Regions from separate parts of the Herbidospora sp. RD11066 genome, predicted to be linked through region 3. Evidence: riboswitches for the same ligand, from Rfam matches in the RefSeq annotation. Region 3 holds a riboswitch; each other region holds the start of a gene.
What was found. Region 3 has a riboswitch for thiamine pyrophosphate ahead of thiO (glycine oxidase ThiO). Riboswitches for the same ligand answer to the same signal wherever they lie in the genome.
Positions count from the first base shown of each region.

Region 1: it holds a riboswitch for thiamine pyrophosphate, as region 3 does, so the genes downstream of both, ACYQ78_RS14015 (purine-cytosine permease family protein) here and thiO (glycine oxidase ThiO) in region 3, are expected to answer to the same signal.
Region 2: it holds a riboswitch for thiamine pyrophosphate, as region 3 does, so the genes downstream of both, tenA (thiaminase II) here and thiO (glycine oxidase ThiO) in region 3, are expected to answer to the same signal.

Region 1 covers NZ_BAAGDO010000003.1:543,093-549,185, reverse strand. Annotated here, with positions in the region: gene ACYQ78_RS14030 (ThuA domain-containing protein) at 1-1,439, shown strand, start outside; gene ACYQ78_RS14025 (hypothetical protein) at 1,513-1,968, shown strand; gene ACYQ78_RS14020 (hypothetical protein) at 2,088-2,717, shown strand; TPP riboswitch at 2,795-2,906, shown strand; gene ACYQ78_RS14015 (purine-cytosine permease family protein) at 2,900-4,234, shown strand; gene ACYQ78_RS14010 (hypothetical protein) at 4,227-4,904, opposite strand; gene ACYQ78_RS14005 (bestrophin-like domain) at 4,904-5,671, opposite strand; gene ACYQ78_RS14000 (methylated-DNA--[protein]-cysteine S-methyltransferase) at 5,767-6,093, opposite strand, start outside.
Region 2 covers NZ_BAAGDO010000002.1:1,172,444-1,178,536, reverse strand. Annotated here, with positions in the region: gene ACYQ78_RS10995 (SDR family NAD(P)-dependent oxidoreductase) at 1-210, shown strand, start outside; gene ACYQ78_RS10990 (class I SAM-dependent methyltransferase) at 197-1,477, opposite strand; gene ACYQ78_RS10985 (MarR family winged helix-turn-helix transcriptional regulator) at 1,488-1,961, opposite strand; gene ACYQ78_RS10980 (amidohydrolase family protein) at 2,037-3,221, shown strand; gene ACYQ78_RS10975 (AI-2E family transporter) at 3,225-4,352, opposite strand; TPP riboswitch at 4,438-4,548, shown strand; gene tenA (thiaminase II) at 4,543-5,199, shown strand; partial or broken gene ACYQ78_RS10965 (DUF6010 family protein) at 5,252-5,497, opposite strand; gene ACYQ78_RS10960 (GlxA family transcriptional regulator) at 5,636-6,093, shown strand, end outside.
Region 3 covers NZ_BAAGDO010000001.1:558,612-564,704, reverse strand. Annotated here, with positions in the region: gene ACYQ78_RS02580 (polyprenyl synthetase family protein) at 1-675, shown strand, start outside; gene thiE (thiamine phosphate synthase) at 998-1,660, opposite strand; gene ACYQ78_RS02570 (Rv2175c family DNA-binding protein) at 1,685-2,059, opposite strand; gene ACYQ78_RS02565 (NAD(P)/FAD-dependent oxidoreductase) at 2,103-3,272, opposite strand; TPP riboswitch at 3,398-3,512, shown strand; gene thiO (glycine oxidase ThiO) at 3,501-4,544, shown strand; gene thiS (sulfur carrier protein ThiS) at 4,545-4,745, shown strand; gene ACYQ78_RS02550 (thiazole synthase) at 4,753-5,523, shown strand; gene pknB (Stk1 family PASTA domain-containing Ser/Thr kinase) at 5,596-6,093, shown strand, end outside.

The DNA.
Region 1 (6,093 bases), on a different contig from region 3:
TCCAGGGCGTCGACCACCCCGCCATCGCCACCGGTGTCGCGGTGAGCGCGGGCAAGGGCATGGACCGCTACCCGTTCCGGGCTCCGGGCGAGGCCGTGCGGAACAAGCGGCCCAAGTTCAAGATCCTGCTGTTCGGCAACCGCCCTGGAGCGTTCCGCCACGAGCACATCCCGCTGACGATGGCGACGATCCAGGACCTCGGCCGGGCCAACTCCTTCGACGTCGACGTCTACGACTACCTCAGCCCCGAGGTGTCGGTGCAGGGCAACCCGTTCGAGAGCGCCGAGCGTCTGTCGCAGTACGACGCCCTGGTCGGCGTCTCCAGCGTCGGCAACGACGTGTTCGTCACCAACCGGCCCTCGACGACCACCCCCGGTGCCACCGTCGACGAGCAGGCCGCGCTCCAGACCTACATCCGCAACGGCGGCGGCTTCGTGGCCATCCACGGCGCCACCGACTCGATGCACAACTGGGACTGGTACAAGAACCTGACCGGCGGTGAGTTCGACAACCACGGCTCCAACGCCGGCGGCATCCAGAACACCTGTGGCGGCTGCCTCGTCGCCGAACTGGTCACCGAGGACGGCACCCACCCGGCCACGCGTCACTTCGAGAAGAAGACGACGATCTCGGACGAGCTCTACAACTGGCGGGGTTTCCTTCCCCGCGAGAAGGTGCACGTCCTGCAGACGCTGACCGAGTCGACCTACGTGAACGGCATCGGCAACAGCGCGGGCCGGATCGAGGGCGCCGACCACCCGATCTCGTGGTGCGCCAACTTCGACGGCGGGCGTTCCTTCACCCAGGCGCTGCTGCACAACTGGCAGCTCACCGCCAACCCGCTCTTCCAGCAGAACATCCTGGAAGGCATCAAGTGGGCCGCCGGCGCGACCTCCGGCAACTGCTCCACCCACACCGAGATGCGCGGCCTGGTCGCCGCCGGCGTGGCCGACGGTTCCGTCAGTGCCGACCTCGCCGCCACGCTGAACGGCGCGATCGACGCCTCGTACAACGCCTACCTGGTCAAGGACTACATCAAGGCGATGGACGAGGCCAAGGTCGTCCGCCGCGAGGTCAAGGCCAACCTGCCCGGTCCCGACAACACCCCCATCCGCGAGCGCGCCAAGGAACTGGCCGAGTGGATGAAGGTGCTCGCCGACGACGCGATCATCCTGCGCTTCCAGTCGGAGCCGGTGGGAGCCACCCACCAGCCCGGTGACGACGCGGTCTTCGCGGCCCCCGCCGACGGCCAGAACGTCACCTACCAGTGGCAGGTCAAGGCTCCGGGTTCGGCCGACTGGGCGGACGTCCCCGGCCAGACCTCGTTCGCGATCGACGTGGTCGCCGCGCCCGAGCTGAACGGCTCCGAATACCGGGTCCGCGCCACCGACCCGACCGGCGTGATCGTCTCGCGCTCGGCCGTTCTCCAGGTCGGCTGACCCACCCGTTCCACAGCCGGTGGCCCGAGATCCTTCGGGCCACCGGCCTCGCGATTCGATCAGGAGTGAACCGATGCGCCGCTTTCTCCTCCCGGCCGCGGCGGCGCTCGCCCTGTGCACCGCATGCGCCGGCACCCCGGCCGCGTCCGAGCCGGGGGCGGTCACCTGCGAATCAGGCCCGCGTACGCCCCTCGCGGCCCCCGGCGACACCGAGTGGCACCACCCCGACCGGGCCTTCTACGCCCCGGGCGACCAGAACATGCCCACCGGCGGCAGCCTGGAGCACCTGCTCGCCGGGGACAACGCCCTGATCGTCCAGTACTCACCTGAGCTGCCGCAGCCCTCGATCGACGAGCTCCGCGACTGGGCCGCGATGCAGACCGCCACGGTGGCCCTGCCGGGACCCGCGGAACCCGTCATCCGCGCCGAGATCGCCTCGAACGAGCTCACCTGCGACGGACTGGACCTGGCCCGGCTCACGGAACTGGCCGGCTCCCGCACCCCCGGACAGGTGACCGAACACTCGTAGATCCCCCGATCTGGTGCAGAATGCACCCCGTGATGCGGCGAACGATGGTTGTCGTCCTTGTGGCCGCCGGACTTGGCGTACCGAGTCCTGCGGTGGGGGCTGCGGATCCCTTGACGGCGGTGAAGGCGCAGTACGTGCCGGGCCACGGCGTCATGATCCGAGAGTGGGGGCATTCGTTCGCCAGCGCCCCGGCGAAGCTGGTCTTCTGGCAGGAGGGGTGGCTGGAGTTCGGCCGCAAACAGGTGGTGGCCTACGAGACGCGGGTGAAGCGCGCTCCCGTCAAGGACCGGATCAGGTCGCTCGGCGGCGGGAAGTACACCTACCGCACCAGCCCGGCGATCGTGCGTTCCCTGCCCAAGGGGAAGGTCTGGCGGGCCGGTCCCAGGGAGTACAACCCCTTCTGGAACCCCGTCTTCATCGTCGAACCGACGACGCTCAAGGCGCTGCTCAAGGCCGGGAAGCGCCGCAACGCGACCATGTACGAGGGCGTCATCGCCTACGGCGACCTCTACGCGGCCTCGCCGTCACTGCGGGCGGACACCCCGAAGCCTGACGAAGCCCAGGCGGCGGTGGACGTCAAGTGGCACATGTACACCAGTGCGAAAGGCCTGCCGAACCGGTTCTGCGCGAAAGTGGACGACGGCCAGGACGCCCCCGGCCGCGACACCTGCGTCAATTTCGACTGGTGGGGCGCGAAGAAACATCTGCCCGCCCCGTCCGTCGGCCGGGTCGTCTTCCCGGGCTCCTGACCTGTCGGGGGTGGTCGAACGGGTGCACATGATGCATCATGTGGGGACGAACCGGGCTGATCCCGGTTCGTTCACAACCTAAGAACCGCGGGAGCTCGGGCGTAACCGGGCTGAGAGGGCGACCAGCGTCGCCGACCGCATGAACCTGTCCGGGTAATGCCGGCGTAGGGAGCGTGTGTGTGATGACCGCTGTCATCGATTCCGAGGCACCCCTCACCCTCGACGAGGCTCCGCCGAAAACGCTCGGCCTGCTCGACCAGGGTGCACTGTGGGCCAACCTCGGGGTGTCACTGCTCGGGTTCTCAGGAGCGATCGCGCTGGTCAACCCCCTCGGGGACCGTCCGCTGAGTTTCGTCGCAGCGCTGACGGCCGCCGTGGTGGGCAGTCTCATCGGTACGGCCATGGTCGGCCTGGCCGCCATTCCGGGCACCCAGACGGGCGCCCCGGCGATGATGCTGCTCAGAGGGCTTTTCGGGGCGAAACTCTCCTATCTCCCGAGCGTGCTGAACATCATCCAGATGCTGGGCTGGGGGGCGTTCGAACTCTGGGTCATCGCCCAGGGCGCGCAGGCCATCGCGGGGCAGTTCGGGGTGACGGTGCCCTACGCGGTCTGGGTCGTCATCGCCGGGGTGATCACCACGGCGCTCACGATCAAGCCGCTCGGCGCCGTGCGCATCCTGCGCCGCTACGTCACCGTCGGCGTCGTGCTGGCGATGATCTATTTCGCGTACGAGCTGATCTCGCGCGGACCCTCGCTGGGAGCGGGGTCGTGGGAGGCGTTCACGCCGGCCGTCGACTACGTCATCGCGCTGAGCGTGTCGTGGGTGCCGCTTGCGGCCGACTTCTCGCGGTTCTCGAAGAGTTCGAGGGCGGCGTTCGGCGGGGTGGTCGGCGGCTACACGATCGCCCAGGTCTCCTGCCTGGCGCTGGGGATCGCGGCGCTGGCGCTCGTCGGCAACGACGTCAACCAGGTCTGGGATCCGTTCGTCACCGCGTCGCTCGGGGCGGTCTTCTTCGGGATCCTCGTGCTGCGGGAGACCGACCAGTCGTTCGTGAACGTCTACTCGGTGACGATGTCGCTGCAGAACCTGATGCCGAAGGTCGACCGGCGGATTCTCTCGGTCGTCATCGGGGTGCTGGTCACGCTGCTGGCGATCTTCGTGAGCGCGGACACCTACTCGGCGTTCCTGGGGATCATCGGGGCGGTGTTCGTGCCGATGTTCGCGGTGCTCACCGTCGACTACTTCCTGCTCGGCGGGCGCCGCAGGTGGGACACCTCGGAGCACGCGCCGTCGCGGTGGATCATGATCGTGCCGTGGGTGCTCGGGTTCGCCGCCTGGTGGATGGTCGCGGCGCCGACCAAGATCGAATGGTGGGATGCGATCTGGGATTCGGCGCGGGAGGCGCTCGGTTTCGTGCCCCAGATGAGCGCCGCACTCGGGGCGTTCCTGGTCGCCGCGCTGGTCACGCTGGCGATCGGGGGCCTGAGGCGGCGCTCGGTCAAGGCGACTATCTGATCCGGGTGAAGGCCACCGCCGCGGCCGAGGCGATCACGGTCGACAGGACGACCATGAAGAGCACCGACTTCAGCGGGTTCTCACGTTTCTTCGGGTTGGCCACGGCCGCGACCCTCGGTTCACGCCGCTCCGGTGTCGCCGACGGCGTCGGTTTGGGACGCGGTGACGGCTTCTTCACGGTCGGGACCGGCTTCGGAAGGCGTACCGGAACGACCCTGGCCGGTTGCTCCACCCTCGGCTTCGGCTCTCTCACCGGAGGAGGCGGCGGCGGGGGTGGCGGCGGCGGTGGCGGCGGAGGTGGAGGAGGCGGCGGCGGTTCCTCCACCTGAGGCGGCGGAGGTGGCGGTGGCGGCTCCACCTGCGGTTCCTCCGGCAGAGGCGGCGGACACGGCGTCTCCGACGGGGTCGGCGCCGGTGGCTCCTCGGCGGGCGGCGGTGGTGGCGGAGGCGGCGGTGGAGGCGGTGGCGGGTTGCACGGCGGCTGCTGGAGGACACCGACCCCCAACTCCACGTCGAGGATGACCCCGACCTGGACGCACACCCCCACGCCCGGCCCGACGCCGACACCGACGTCGAGGATGCCGTCGGCCGTCGCGGCCGGGGCCGAGGCCACCGAGAGCGTGGCCAGCATCAGGAAGCCGAGTGTCGCGGCGGTTATTCGGCTTGTCATCAGCTCAATCCTGAGATTCGGCCGAATTCGGCCAGTGCGCTGGTGAACGCGTCGGGCTTCACTGCCAGCCCGCCGTCGAACACATGGATGATGTCGAAGGCCATGAAGATGCCGACCCCCAGCAGTGCCGCCATGGCCAGCATCGGCAGCAGCGCCATGCCCTTCGGGCGGGCCCCGGCCAGGAACGGGAAGACCAGCACGATCAGGCCGGTCACCACGGTCAGCACCAGCAGGATGGTCGGCGGGGTGGCCCCCGCGTCGGCGGCGCGCTGGACCCGCGACGAGCTCAGCTGGGAGATCTGGTCGACCACGGCCGCCTTGGCGTCTTCCTGGTCGTCACCCTGGACGACCAGCCCGGAGACCTGGGTGCGCAGCGTGTTGAGGCGGGTGGTGCCCTCGGTGCTGAGCTGGCCTTCGGCCATCAGCGGCCACTCCTGGTCGACCACGAAGCCGATGTAGTCGCGCAGCCCGGCCTGCACCTGCGCCGCGGCGGCCGGAGGCAGCTCGTTGGCGGCCCAGTAGGCCTCCACGGCCGACTGGCTCTCCGTGTACGTGTTCTGCCTGGCCGCGTCGGCGGTCGTCCACGGAACGACGATCGCGATGGCGAAGACCAGCAGGAACAGCGCCGACAGCATCGACCCGGCGTGGCCGACCGTCGGGCCGCCGGGGTCGGAGTCCTCGCTCCCGGTGCCGAACCTTCTGAAGATGAACGCCGAAAGTGCCACCACGGCGACCGCCGACCCGACGGCGACGATGAACCCCAGCATGACCACTCCCCACTAGTGACCTGGTGATTGCTCGGCGTGAGATTACTATCACATTGAGTGATCACAGGTTTACCGTGTGGGGACAGACACGTTGGCTAAGCGGATTCCAGGTTCAGCAGCATCTCTTTGGCGGCTTTTCCACCGGCGTAGGCCCCCGGCAGCCCCGGCCCCTCGACCACCCGGTGACACGGAACCAGCAGGCAGACGGGGTTCTCGGTGACCGCGTTGGCGACCGCGCGCAGCGCCTGGGGCCGGCCGATGCGGGCGGCGACCGCGGCGTAGGTGGTGGTCGTGCCGTAGGGCGTCGAGGTGATCATCTGCAGCACGCTCCGGGCGAACGCCGTCGCGAGGCGGAGGTCGAACGGGAGCGTGAACGTGCGCAGCCGCCCGTCGAAGTAGGCGTCGATCTCCCGCTTCAGCGG
Region 2 (6,093 bases), on a different contig from region 3:
AACGCGGTGACCGTGCACTACGCCCGGCAGTTCACCGGGACGGGCATCCTGATCAACGCCGTCTGCCCAGGGCTGGTCGCGACCGATTTCACCGGCTTCGTGGGCCGCACTCCGGAAGAGGGCGCGGCCGTCGCGATCAGGTACGCGACGCTGCCCGACGGCGGCCCGACCGGGACGTTCGCCGACGACGCGGGCGTCATCCCCTGGTGACCACGCGCAGTACCGCCGTCAGCATCGGGAGAGTGAACTCGCCGTCGGCGGTCTCCGGGCGGTCGGCCAGGTAGTCGCGGATCCGGGCGAGCGTGGCTCGACGCTCCGGCTCCGGCATGACCAGCAGCCCGGCGCGGGTTGCGAGCGTCGCGACGAGTGAATCGGCGGTGCGCCGCTGGCCGTGCGGGAACTCGGCCCGCTCCGCCGAGCCGAACACCGGCGGAATCCGCAGCCCGGCGGTCTCGTTACGCCAGCTCGCAGGGGTGTCACGGGGGCCGATGGCCGCGCCCCCGCTGACCTGGGCGAGCCCGGCCACCCACTCGGTTTCGTCGTCGAGGACGTTCCACAGCCCGGCCAGCACGCCGCCGGGTACCAGGACCCGGGCGATCTCGGGACCCGCGACGTCCATGTCGAACCAGTGCATCGCATTGCCCGCCACCACGACGTCGACCGACGCGTCGGGCAACGGGATCGCCTCGGCACTGCCCAAAAGCGCACGGACACCAGGCAACGAACGGCGCAACTCGGCCAGCATCGCCGGATCGGGCTCCACCGCGATCACATCGGCGCCGACCGTGACCAGCGCGGCGGTCAACTTGCCCGTTCCGGCGCCGAGGTCCAGGACGCGCGAGCCGGATGTGGGCTTAGTTGCGATTCGGCGGGCATCGACTGCGGCTGGCGTGCCGCTTTCGGTGACCCGGTTGGGCGCGCCCAGACCGGGTGCCGGCTCGGTAGTGATCGTGTCGGCATCGGCCGCGGCGAGTGTGTCGGTTCTGACGCCGGGGTCCAGTGCACGCAGACCGGGTGCGGGCTCGATCGCGTTGGCTCCGGCTCTGAGGTCCAGGATGCGCGGACCGGATGTGGGCTCAACCGCGATCATGTCGGCATCGACTGCGGCTAGCGTGCCGCTTTCGGTGTCTCGGTTGGGGACACCAAAACAGGGTGCGGGCTCGATCGCGTCGCTATCCGCTGCGGCCAGCATGTCGGTTTCGGTGCCCAGGTCCGGTATGCGCGGGCCGGGCATAGGCCCAACGACGATCATGCTGGTCCGCGACTCGGTGCCTGGGTCCAGGACGTGTGGATTGGGTGCGAGCTCGGCTGCGATCGCGTCGGCATCCGCCGCCGGCTGGCCGGGCAAAGGCTCAACAACGAGCATGTCAGAGCCCAGCGCAGGCTCCAGTGCCCAGCGGACGGCGGCGAGCGCATAATCCGGGCGGTGCTCCGCATAAGCGGGTGCCGCCGTGCCGAAGGACGAGCCGAGGTCCACGCGGGTTCTCCTAAGACGCGTCAGGGGCCGGGAGCCGGGCGGTGGCGTCGGCGTATTTCAGTAGAAGCCGGGCGAACTCCAGCCGTTCCGCCCGAGGCCAGTCGCGGGTGATGTGTTCGAAGGCCTGGCGCTGCTGGTGGCGGAACAGGGCCAGCAGCGCCACCCCCTCGCCCGTCAGCTGAAGGACGGTGCGACGCCCGTCGAGCTGGGACGCGGCCCGCACCAGGTAGCCGTTGCTGATGCAGTCGGTCGCCATGCGGCTGGCGACCGACGCGTCGACCATCAGGTGGTCGGCCAGGGCGCCGATCGTGATCTCGCGGCCCGCCTCGGCCGCTTCGTCGACGATGTTGAGGACCAGGTTGCGCGTCAGGTCCTTGCGGCCCACGGGGCCGTCGACGGGGGCCTGCATGGTGCGGCGGCGGAGCCGGGCGAAGGCCATGCCCACGGCGTCGAGGAGCGGCTCCTCCTGCGGTGTTGCGCTCACATCGCCTTTCTACCACAAGGTGCATATATGTGCTATTAAGCATGTAATTGCATCATGCATACTTGAGGAGGCACCATGACCACGGCCATCGTCAACGCCCGTGTGTTCGACGGCGAGCGCGTCCGTGAGGAGACGACCGTCCTGCTGGACGGCGCGCTGATCGCCGCCGTCGGCACCCCGCCGCCCGACGGGGCGGAGATCGTCGATGCCCAGGGCGGCACGCTGCTACCCGGGCTGATCGACGCCCACGTCCACACCTCCGAACCCGCGCTTGCGCTGGCGCTGCGGTTCGGGGTCACCACCGAGCTGGAGATGCAGGGGCTGCACACCAAGAAAGGCCGTGCGCACCTGCCCGACACGGTCGCCGACGTGCGCTCGTCGGGGTTCGGGATCACGCCGCCGGGTGGGCATCCGAGCGAGCTGTTCCCGCCCGGTTTCGAGCCCGCGGCCGGGCCCGACCTGCCGCTGATGCCGTTCGCCAGTACCCCGGAGGAGGCGGTCGCGTTCGTGCCGCGGCTGGTCGCGGACGGGTCCGACTACATCAAGTTCATGGTGGACGACGGCTCGGTCGAAGGCCATCCCGGTCTGCCCATGCTCGACCAGGCCACGCTCAACGCCGGGGTCGCCGAGGTCCACCGGCACGGGCTGCTCGCCATCGCGCACACCCTCACGGTCGAGGCGACGCGGATGGCCGCCGAGGCCGGTATCGACGGGTTCGCCCACCTGTTCATGGATCAGCCGCACACCGCCGAGATCATCGATGTCATCGCCGCCTCGGGGGCGTTCGTGGTGCCGTGTGTGGTGCTGAACGCGTCCATGATGGGGATCACCGGTGGTGATCTGGCCGACGATCCGCGCGTGGGATCGCGGCTCGACGCCGCCTGGACCGCCACCCTGCGCAGCAGCTACGACCGCTATCCGCAGGGCCGTCTCGACGACGTGCTCGCCTCGGTGAAGGCGCTGCGTGACGCGGGGGTCGACCTGCTCGCGGGCACCGACGCCGCGCCCGCGCCGCTGCCGTTCCTGGGCGGCGTCGTGCACGGTGCCAGCCTCCACCGTGAGCTGCGCTACCTGGTCGAGGCGGGGCTCACGCCGATCGAGGCGCTGCGCGCGGCGACCTCCGTCCCGGCACGGCGGTTCGGGCTCACCGACCGGGGGCGCATCGCCGCAGGTCTGCGGGCCGATCTCCTTCTGGTGGACGGAGACCCGACCGTCACCATCGGCGACACCCTCAACCTGCGGCGGGTCTGGCGCGCCTGAACCTCACGACGTGTCCAGGCGCGGGAAGGCGACCTCGCGCAGGATCAGCCGCAGCGCCGCCGCGATCGGGATGGCGAACAGCGCGCCGAGGATGCCCAGCAGGGCCGCGCCCAGTGTCACCGCGACGAGCGTGACCACGCCGGGCACCTCGACGGCCGCGCCCATGATGCGCGGGACCAGCACGTAGTCCTCGAAGAGCCGGTAGACCACGAAGAAGACGGCGGTGGCCAGCGCGACGGGGAAGGAGACCGAAAGCGCCACCAGGAAGACGACCAGTCCGCCGAGGGTCGACCCCACGACCGGGATCAGGTCCATGAACGCGACGAACAGCGACAGCAACAGCGCGTACGGGACATTGAAGATCACCAGCCAGATGAAGGTCAGCACCCCGGCGACCGTCGACGTCACGAGGTTGCCGAGCACGAACCTACCTACTTTGCTGAGGATGTCCTCGCCGATGAGGATCGCGCGCGGGCGCCGCGAGTTGGGTACGCACCGGTAGGCGGTGGCCTTGATCCGGGGCAGGTCGGCCAGGAAGTAGATCGTCAGCACCAGCACGATCACCGTCGAGAAGGCCGCGCCCGCCACCACCTCGCCCGCGCCCAGCAGCCCGCCGACCAGCGAGATCTCGCTCTTACCGGTACCGAGCTCCTGGATCACGCGGGCCAGGTCGAACCGGGTGTTGAGCCGCCCCACGAGCGTGTTCTGGTTCGTCGCCTGCTGGAGATACATGGGCACGTCGTGGACGAACTGGCTCACCTGCGCCACGACGACCGGGATGGCCAGTGCGAGGAAGCCCCCGACCAGCGCCAGCGTCGCCACCACGATGATCAGCACGCTGGCCCAGCGCGGCACCCCCCGCCGCACCAGCCAGTTCGTGGCCGGATCGAGCCCGATCGCCAGGAACAGCCCCAGCCCGATGAGGATCAGCACGTCCTTCGCCGCCCCCAGCAGCAGGATCACCCCGTAGGTGACCGCCACGCCCGCCGCGGCCATCATCCCCACGTGGAACGGCGACCGCCGGTTGAACGGCCGCCCCTGCTCGCCGAACGGCCGCCGTTCGGTCGCCGCCGCGTTCGCCTTCTCCGCCGCCCGCTCGACGGGCCCCTCGGGAGGGTCGTGAGATGTCATGCCGCATCGCCCCCACCTGCCCATTCCCGCTGGCCGGAGGCGGCACCGGGCTTTGCCGGAAAATGGCGGGGTGGTCTAGGCTCGATCACGACATCGCGGGAGCCCGCGCAACGGGCTGAGAGTGTGGCTGAGGCGGCCACAGACCGCTCGAACCTGACCGGGTCATGCCGGCGTAGGGAGAAGGTCCGTAGTGACGTACAGCCAAGATTTATGGGACACCCGCGTCTACCAGGCGATTCTCGACCACCCCTTCATCACCGGGCTCGTCGACGGAACGCTGCCCCGTGAGGCGTTCCGCCACTTCGTCGAGCAGGACTCCCACTACCTGCGCGACTACGCCCGCGCCCTGGCCGTGTGCGCGGCCAAGGCGCCCGACGACGAGACCACCAGCGCCTTCGCGGGCGATGCCGCCGGGGCCATCGCGGCCGAGCGCGAGATGCACGCCGCCTTCATGGCCGACCTCGGCGGCTCGGCCGAACAGGCGGCCGCCGCGCCGGTCGGGCCGACCACCCGGGCCTACACCAGCTATGTCCTGGCCACGGTCTACGGGGGTTCGTTCCTGGACGGACTGGCGGCGGTGCTGCCCTGCTACTGGATCTACGCCCGGGTGGGGGAGGACCTGCTGAAGCGGTCATCTCCTGATCCGCTCTACCGGCGGTGGATCGAGGCGTACGGGAACGAGGCATTTCAGGACACGGTCCGCAGAGTGGTGACCCTCACCGACCGGGTCGGCGAGGAGGCCACCAAGGCGCAGCGCGCGCGGGCCGCGGAACACTTCGCCACCACGGCCCGCTATGAGTGGATGTTCTGGGACGCGGCGTGGCGCCGCGAGTCCTGGCCGCTGTGACGAAGCACCACAGCGCGATGACCGGATCGCAGATGGCGCAGCCGAAGGACGAATGCTCGAAGAAGGGGAGGATCGGGCTCCCTTTCAGGTGGTGGACGACGTCCCAGGCGGTGTGGATCAGCCAGCCGACACCGATCCAGGTCCAGCTGTTGAGCCCTTTGTACGCGACGAAGGTCATCACCACGGGTAGCAAAAGTTCCCAGTAGCCGAGCCCGCCGCCGCTCAGATAGGCCGCGCCCGCGCCGCCGACCAGCACGGCGTTGACGTGACGGCGGCGCGGTTCGGGGAACAGTGACATGACCGCGACGAAGACCAGCCCGATGAGAATCGGCATGACGATGTCCATGCGCGGCAGGCTAGATCGGCCGCGCGTGGGCGCCCCACGGGGTGAATCGACAATCTCCGCCGGGTTCTCGCCACCTCTACGGTGGTCGGCATGCACACGGTGGCGGTCCTGGCTCAGGACCATGTGGTGGCGGCCGACCTCGCGACGCCGATCGAGGTGTTCGGGCGGGCGCGGCTGGGCGACGGGAGCAATCCGTACAAAGTGCTGGTCTGCGCCCCGGCACCGCAGGTGGCCGGGACCGCCTTCACCCTCATCGCGCCGCACGGCCTCGCGGCGCTGCGGGAGGCGGACACCATCGTGGTCCCGGGCTGTTCCGAGGAGGCCTCGCCGCCGGCCGAGGAGGTCCTCGACGCGCTGCGCGCGGCGGCCGCGAGCGGCACCCGGATCGCCTCCATCTGCGTCGGCGCCTTCACCCTCGCCGCCGCCGGGCTGCTCGACGGCCTCAGCGCCACCACCCACTGGGCCGCCGCCGACCGGCTCGCGCGGCGGTTTCCGCTCGTGGACGTCAAACCCGATGTCCTGTACGTCGACAACGGCGCCGTCCTGAC
Region 3 (6,093 bases):
CTGGTCGGCAACCTGCTCCTCATCTGGGCGGGCGAGCTGTGGCGGACCTCCGGCGTGCCCGCCGAGGGCGTCGAGGCCGCGCAGCCGGTCTTCGACCACATGCTGACCGAGCTGATGAACGGCCAGTACCTCGACCTGCTCGCCCAGGCCCACGGCGAGAACTCCTTCGAGAGCGCCCGGCGGGTGGCCCTGTTCAAGAGCGGCAAGTACTCCGTCGAACATCCGCTGCGCCTCGGCATGACCCTGGCGGCCCGGTCACGTGAAGACTGGATCGACCAGGTCTGCGCGGGCTACGGCCAGAACGTCGGCATCGCCTTCCAGCTGCGCGACGACGTCCTCGGCGTCTTCGGCGACCCCGCCGAGACCGGCAAGCCCGCCGGAGACGACCTGCGCGAGGGCAAGCGCACGATGCTCATCGCCCGCACCCTGGAGCTCGCGTCCGCCTCCCAGGCCCAGACCGTGCGCACCCTCGTCGGCGACCCGAAACTCGACTCCGAGGGCGTGGAAACGCTGCGAGGCGTCATCGTCGACACGGGCGCCCTCGCCTCGGCCGAGGACCTCATCACCACGTACGTAAAGGAGGCCCTGTCGGTCCTCGACGCGGCCCCCATCACGGCCGACGCCCGAGAAGCCCTCAAAGCCCTCGCCATCGCGGCGACGACCCGGCGCAACTAGACGAGTCCGGAAATATCCGGCCCATCGGGCCGGATACAGCGGCGACCGCGCACCCCTCGATACCGCGATACATCCGGCGCAACAGGCCGGGTCACCTCCGACCGCGGACGGCTCAATCTCGCGACATATCCCGCCCAGCAGGCCGGATCCCAGACGACGACGCCAACATGAAAGAACGCGCTGCCGCGCACACCTCGATACCGCGACACATCCCGCCCAGCGGGCCGGATCCCAGACGACGACGCCAGCGTGAAAGAAGGCGTTGCCGCGCACAACGCGATACCGCGTCCCGCAACGGCCGTCGCGGTCGCGGGAAGCCGGTTCAGGCCGTCTTGAGGCGGTTGCTCAGCTCTTGGGCCGCCGCCTTCGGGTCTTCGGCCTCGGTGATGGCGCGTACGACGACCACGCGGGTCGCGCCCTGGGCGAGGACCTCGTCGAGGTTGCCCAGGTCGATGCCGCCGATGGCGAACCAGGGCCGCGCGGCACCCAGGCCCGAGGCGTGGGCCAGCAGTGGGAGGCCCGGTGCGGGCCGGCCTGGCTTCGTGGGTGTCGGCCAGGTCGGGCCGCAGCAGTAATAGTCCACGCCCGGTTCCGACGCTGCCACGGTGGCCTCGTCGAAGGCGTGGGTCGAACGGCCGATCACGATCTCCTCGCCCAGGAGGGCGCGGGCGATCGGTACGGGTAGGTCGTCTTGACCCAGGTGAAGCACGTCGGGACCGAACCCGGCGGCCGTGGCCGCGTAGGCGATGTCCGCCCGGTCGTTGACCGACAGAAGGGCTCCGTGCCGGTCGCAGGCCGCGCGGAAGACCTCGAGGAGGGCGAGTTCCTCCCGCGCCTCCAGGCCCTTCTCACGGAGCTGGACGATGTCCACCCCGCCGGAGAGCGCGGCGTCGAGGAATTCGACCAGGTCGCCACGCTCTCGGCGGCCATCGGTGCACAGGTACAGGCGGGAGTTGGCGAGTCTGCGCCGGGAGGGATCGGTCACCCGCCCCACGATGCCATGGGGCCGTTAGAACCCGAGTGCCTGGGCCCGCCGCTTCACCTCGGTGTGGCGCCCGGCCTTGATGGCGTCGATCGGGGCGCCGGGCAGCGACTCGTCGGGAGTGAAAAGCCATCTGATGGACTCGAGTTCGCTGAAGCCCGCGTCGGCGAGCACGGTCAGCGTTCCCGGGAGACCCTTGATGACGTCGCCTCCGGCGATGAACACCGCCGGGATCTGCGGCTCCCCGCCGCCCCTGCGGGCGCCGACGAGCTTCTTGTCTTTGATGAGCTGCTTCGCCCTGCCGATGCTGAGCTGGAGCTTCTTCGCTACGTCCGAGAGAGGGAGCCACTCCCCCACGAGCTGGTCGGTGTCTCGGTCGATCTGCGCAACTGTAAGCGTCACGAATCCACCATTACCACACGGCCGCCTCCACGAAACACCCAGTTTACGCCACGGTGCAGTCTCGAAGGGTAACGCTTGGGTCGGCGAGGCGGGTGGCGTCGAGCCTTTGCCGTCCTTCGACGAGACGTCTGCCTTGCACCAGATCGCGTGGTCTGTCGACCGTGAGGATGGCGACCAGGCGGTGGTCGGCGGTCAGCCAGCAGGCCGCCCACTTGGCGTCGGTCTCGGGGTCGCCGCGCAGGACCAGGTTGGCGCCGTGGTGGTGACCGGCGTACTGGACCATGCGGCCGAACTGCTCGGACCAGAAATAGGGCACCGGGTCGTAGATCGCGTTCTCGCCCATCAAGGTCGCCGCGGCGGTGTCGGGCGCGCCTAGGGCGGTGTCCCAGTGTTCGACGCGCATGCGGCGGCCGAAGCGGCGGCTGTACCAGTTGGCGCAGTCGCCCACGGCGACCACGTTGGGCGAGAAGCTGCGCAGGTGCTCATCGACCAGCACGCCGTTGTCGAGTTCGACGTCGGAGCCGTCGAGCCAGGCGACGTTGGGGCGTACCCCGACCCCGGTGACGACCACGTCGGCCGGGATCCTGTCGCCGTTCATCAGGGTGAGGCCGTCGGGGTCGACGGTGCCCACGGTGGCGTCGAGCAGCAGGTCGATGCCCGCCTCGGCGTACCAGGGGATCATGTACCTGCCGATGGGCAGGGCGGTGGAGACGGGGGCGTCGCCCGCCTCGACGACGGTCACGCGGCAGCCCGCCCGCGCGGCGGCGGTGGCGACCTCGGCGCCGATCCAGCCCGCGCCGATGACGGCGACGCGGGCGCCCTCGACCAGGCTGGCCCGCAGCGCGAGGGCGTCGTCAATGGTGCGCAGGACATGCTGGTGGCCCTCTCCGCGCAGGCGGATCGGGGTGGCGCCGGTGGCGACGACCAGGCCGTCGAAGGAGAGCTCGCCGTCGGTCGTGGACAGGACGCCGTCGCGCAGGCCCTTGGCCGCGGTGCCGAGCATGAGGCGGACGTTCAGCGCCTCGAGATCGGAGTCGACGACCGTGGAGTCGGCGTCGCCGAGGAGGACCGCCTTCGACAGGGGCGGGCGGTCATAGGGACGATGAGGCTCCTCGCCGACCAAAGTGATGCGCCCTGGGTATCCGTGGGCCCTTAACGCCTCGACACTCCGGACGCCGGCCAGGCCGGCCCCCACCACCACGACGTGATCCACGAGTAGACCCTAGATTGCCGACGGGCCCACCCGCCAATGGAGATTCGGTAACGAATTGAGTAAGTAGCTCGCACATCAGAGCGATTCCGTGTTGTGCGCATCAGATCAATTCGCATTACTCTGGGACAAAGACGCGCGGGAGTCCGGCTGACCGGGCTGAGAGGGGAACTCCACAGGTTCCCGACCGCTATCGAACCTGATCCGGATCATGCCGGCGAAGGGAGCGCGATGAACGCTTCAGATGTATTCGTGATCGGCGGCGGTATCGCCGGTCTGTCGATCGCGTGGCGGGCCGCCTCGCGGGGCCTGACCGTCACGCTGGCCGACCCCGACCCGGGTTCGCGGGCGACGCGCGCCTCGGCGGGCATGCTGGCGCCGGTCAGCGAGGTCACCTACACCGAGGAACCATTGCTGCGCCTCGGCCTCGCCTCGCTGGAGCGGTGGCCCGAGTTCGCGGGCGAGCTCGAACAGGCCAGCGGGGTCCCGGTCGATCTCCGTTCCGACGGCACGGTCGAGGTCGCCTACGACGCCGACGACCTGGCCCAGCTCGACGAACTGGCCGCCTTCGAGGAGAAGCTCGGGCTGCGGGTGGAGCGGCTGACCGGGCGCCAGTGCCGCCAGGCCGAGCCGATGCTCTCGCCCAACGTCCGGGGCGGGCTGCTGGCCCGCGACGACCTGTGGGTCAACCCCCGCAGGGTCACCCAGGCCCTCCAGAAGGCCTTCCAGAACGCGGGCGGGAAGATCGTCAAAGAGCACGTCACCTCTCTCGACGGGATACCGGGCCAGATCGTGGTCGCCGCCGGTGCCTGGACGCCGAGCCTGCTCCCCGGGCTGCCGGTCCGGCCGGTGAAGGGGCAGATCCTGCGGCTGCGCGGCCCGCGCGGCCTCCTCCAGAAGTGTGTACGCGGCAAGGTGCGCGGCTCCGACGTCTACCTGGTCCCCCGCGACGACGGCGAGATCGTGGTCGGCGCGACGATGGAGGAGCTCGGGTTCGACACCCGGGTGACCGCGGGCGGCGTCTACGAACTGCTGCGCGACGCGCGCGAACTCGTCCCGGGGATCACCGAGCTCGACCTGGCCGAGACCTTCGCGGGGCTGCGGCCCGGCACCCCCGACAACCTCCCCTACGTCGGCAGGCACGGCGGCGTGTGGGTGGCGGCCGGTCACCACCGCGCGGGCGTGCTGCTCGCGCCGCTGACGGCCGACGCCGTCGTCGCCGGTCTCCACGGCGACCCCAACCCGATGCCCGAGTGCGACCCGGCGAGGATCTGAATGCGCATCACGATCAACGGCGACCCCTGCGACCTCGACGACGGGGCGACGGTGACGAAGGCCGTGCACACACTGACCTCGCAGGCCGCGGGGATCGCGGTGGCGGTCAACGACGAGGTGGTCAGCCGGGGCGCGTGGGACGCGACCCCGCTGGCCGAGGGCGACCGGGTCGAGGTTCTGACCGCGGTCCAGGGAGGCTGAGGCACCGATGGACGATCCCCTGCTGATCGGCGGCGAGGAGTTCGGCTCGCGGCTCATCATGGGCACCGGCGGCGCTCCGTCGCTGGAAGTGCTCGACCGGGCGCTGGCGGCCTCGGGCACCGAACTGACCACGGTCGCGATGCGCCGGCTCGACCCGGCGAGCCGCGGTTCGGTGCTGGACGTGCTGCGCGAACGCGCCATCAAAGTGCTGCCGAACACCGCCGGCTGTTTCACCGCGGGTGAGGCGGTGCTGACCGCGCGACTCGCCCGGGAGGCGCTCAATACCGATTGGGTCAAGCTCGAAGTCATCGCCGACGAGAGAACCCTGCTGCCCGATCCGATCGAGACGTTCGACGCGGCCGAACGCCTGGTCGCCGACGGTTTCGTCGTGCTTCCGTACATCGGGGACGACCCGATCCTGGCCCGGCGGCTGGAACAGGTGGGATGCGCGGCGGTCATGCCCCTGGGCTCCCCGATCGGATCCGGACTGGGCATCCGAAACCCCCACAACATCGAGCTCATCGTGGAATCCGCTCAGGTGCCGGTGATCCTGGACGCCGGGATCGGCACCGCGAGCGACGCCGCGCTGGCCATGGAACTGGGCTGCTCGGCGGTGCTGCTGGCCACCGCGGTGACCAGGGCGCGGAAGCCCGATCTGATGGCGGCGGCGATGCGCGGCGCGGTCGAGGCGGGGCGCCGGGCGTTTCTGGCGGGCCGAATTCCCCGGCGGCGATATGCTGAGGCGTCCTCGCCGGGGCGACCGTTCCAAGACGGGTAAACCTTCCTGTTTCGGTCTCGGTTTGGGATTCCTGCACTCAGCACGTGGCAAATCACCCGTAAACTCGAGGCCGTGGACACGACGCTTTCCGATCCGCTCGTCGGGCATGTGCTCGACGGTCGCTACCGCGTCGAGTCCCGGATCGCCCGGGGCGGCATGGCGTCCGTCTATTTGGCTCTGGACGTCCGGCTCGACCGCATGGTCGCGATCAAGGTGATGCACCGGTCGCTGGCAGAGGACCCCGAGTTCGTGCGGCGGTTCATCGGCGAGGCCAAGTCCGTCGCCTCGCTCTCCCACCCCAACATCGTGCACGTCTTCGACCAGGGCACCGACGGCGACCACGTCTACCTCTCGATGGAGTACTTCCCCGGCAAGACGCTGCGGGCCGTGCTCGACGAGCGGGGGCCGCTGGCGCCACGTGAGGCCCTGGAGATCATGATCCCGGTGCTGGCGGCGCTCGGGAGCGCCCACCAGGCCGGGCTGATCCACCGCGACGTGAAGCCAGAGAACGTGCTGATGACCGAAGACGGCCGGGTCAAGGTCGTCGACTTCGGGCTCGTGCGCGCCATC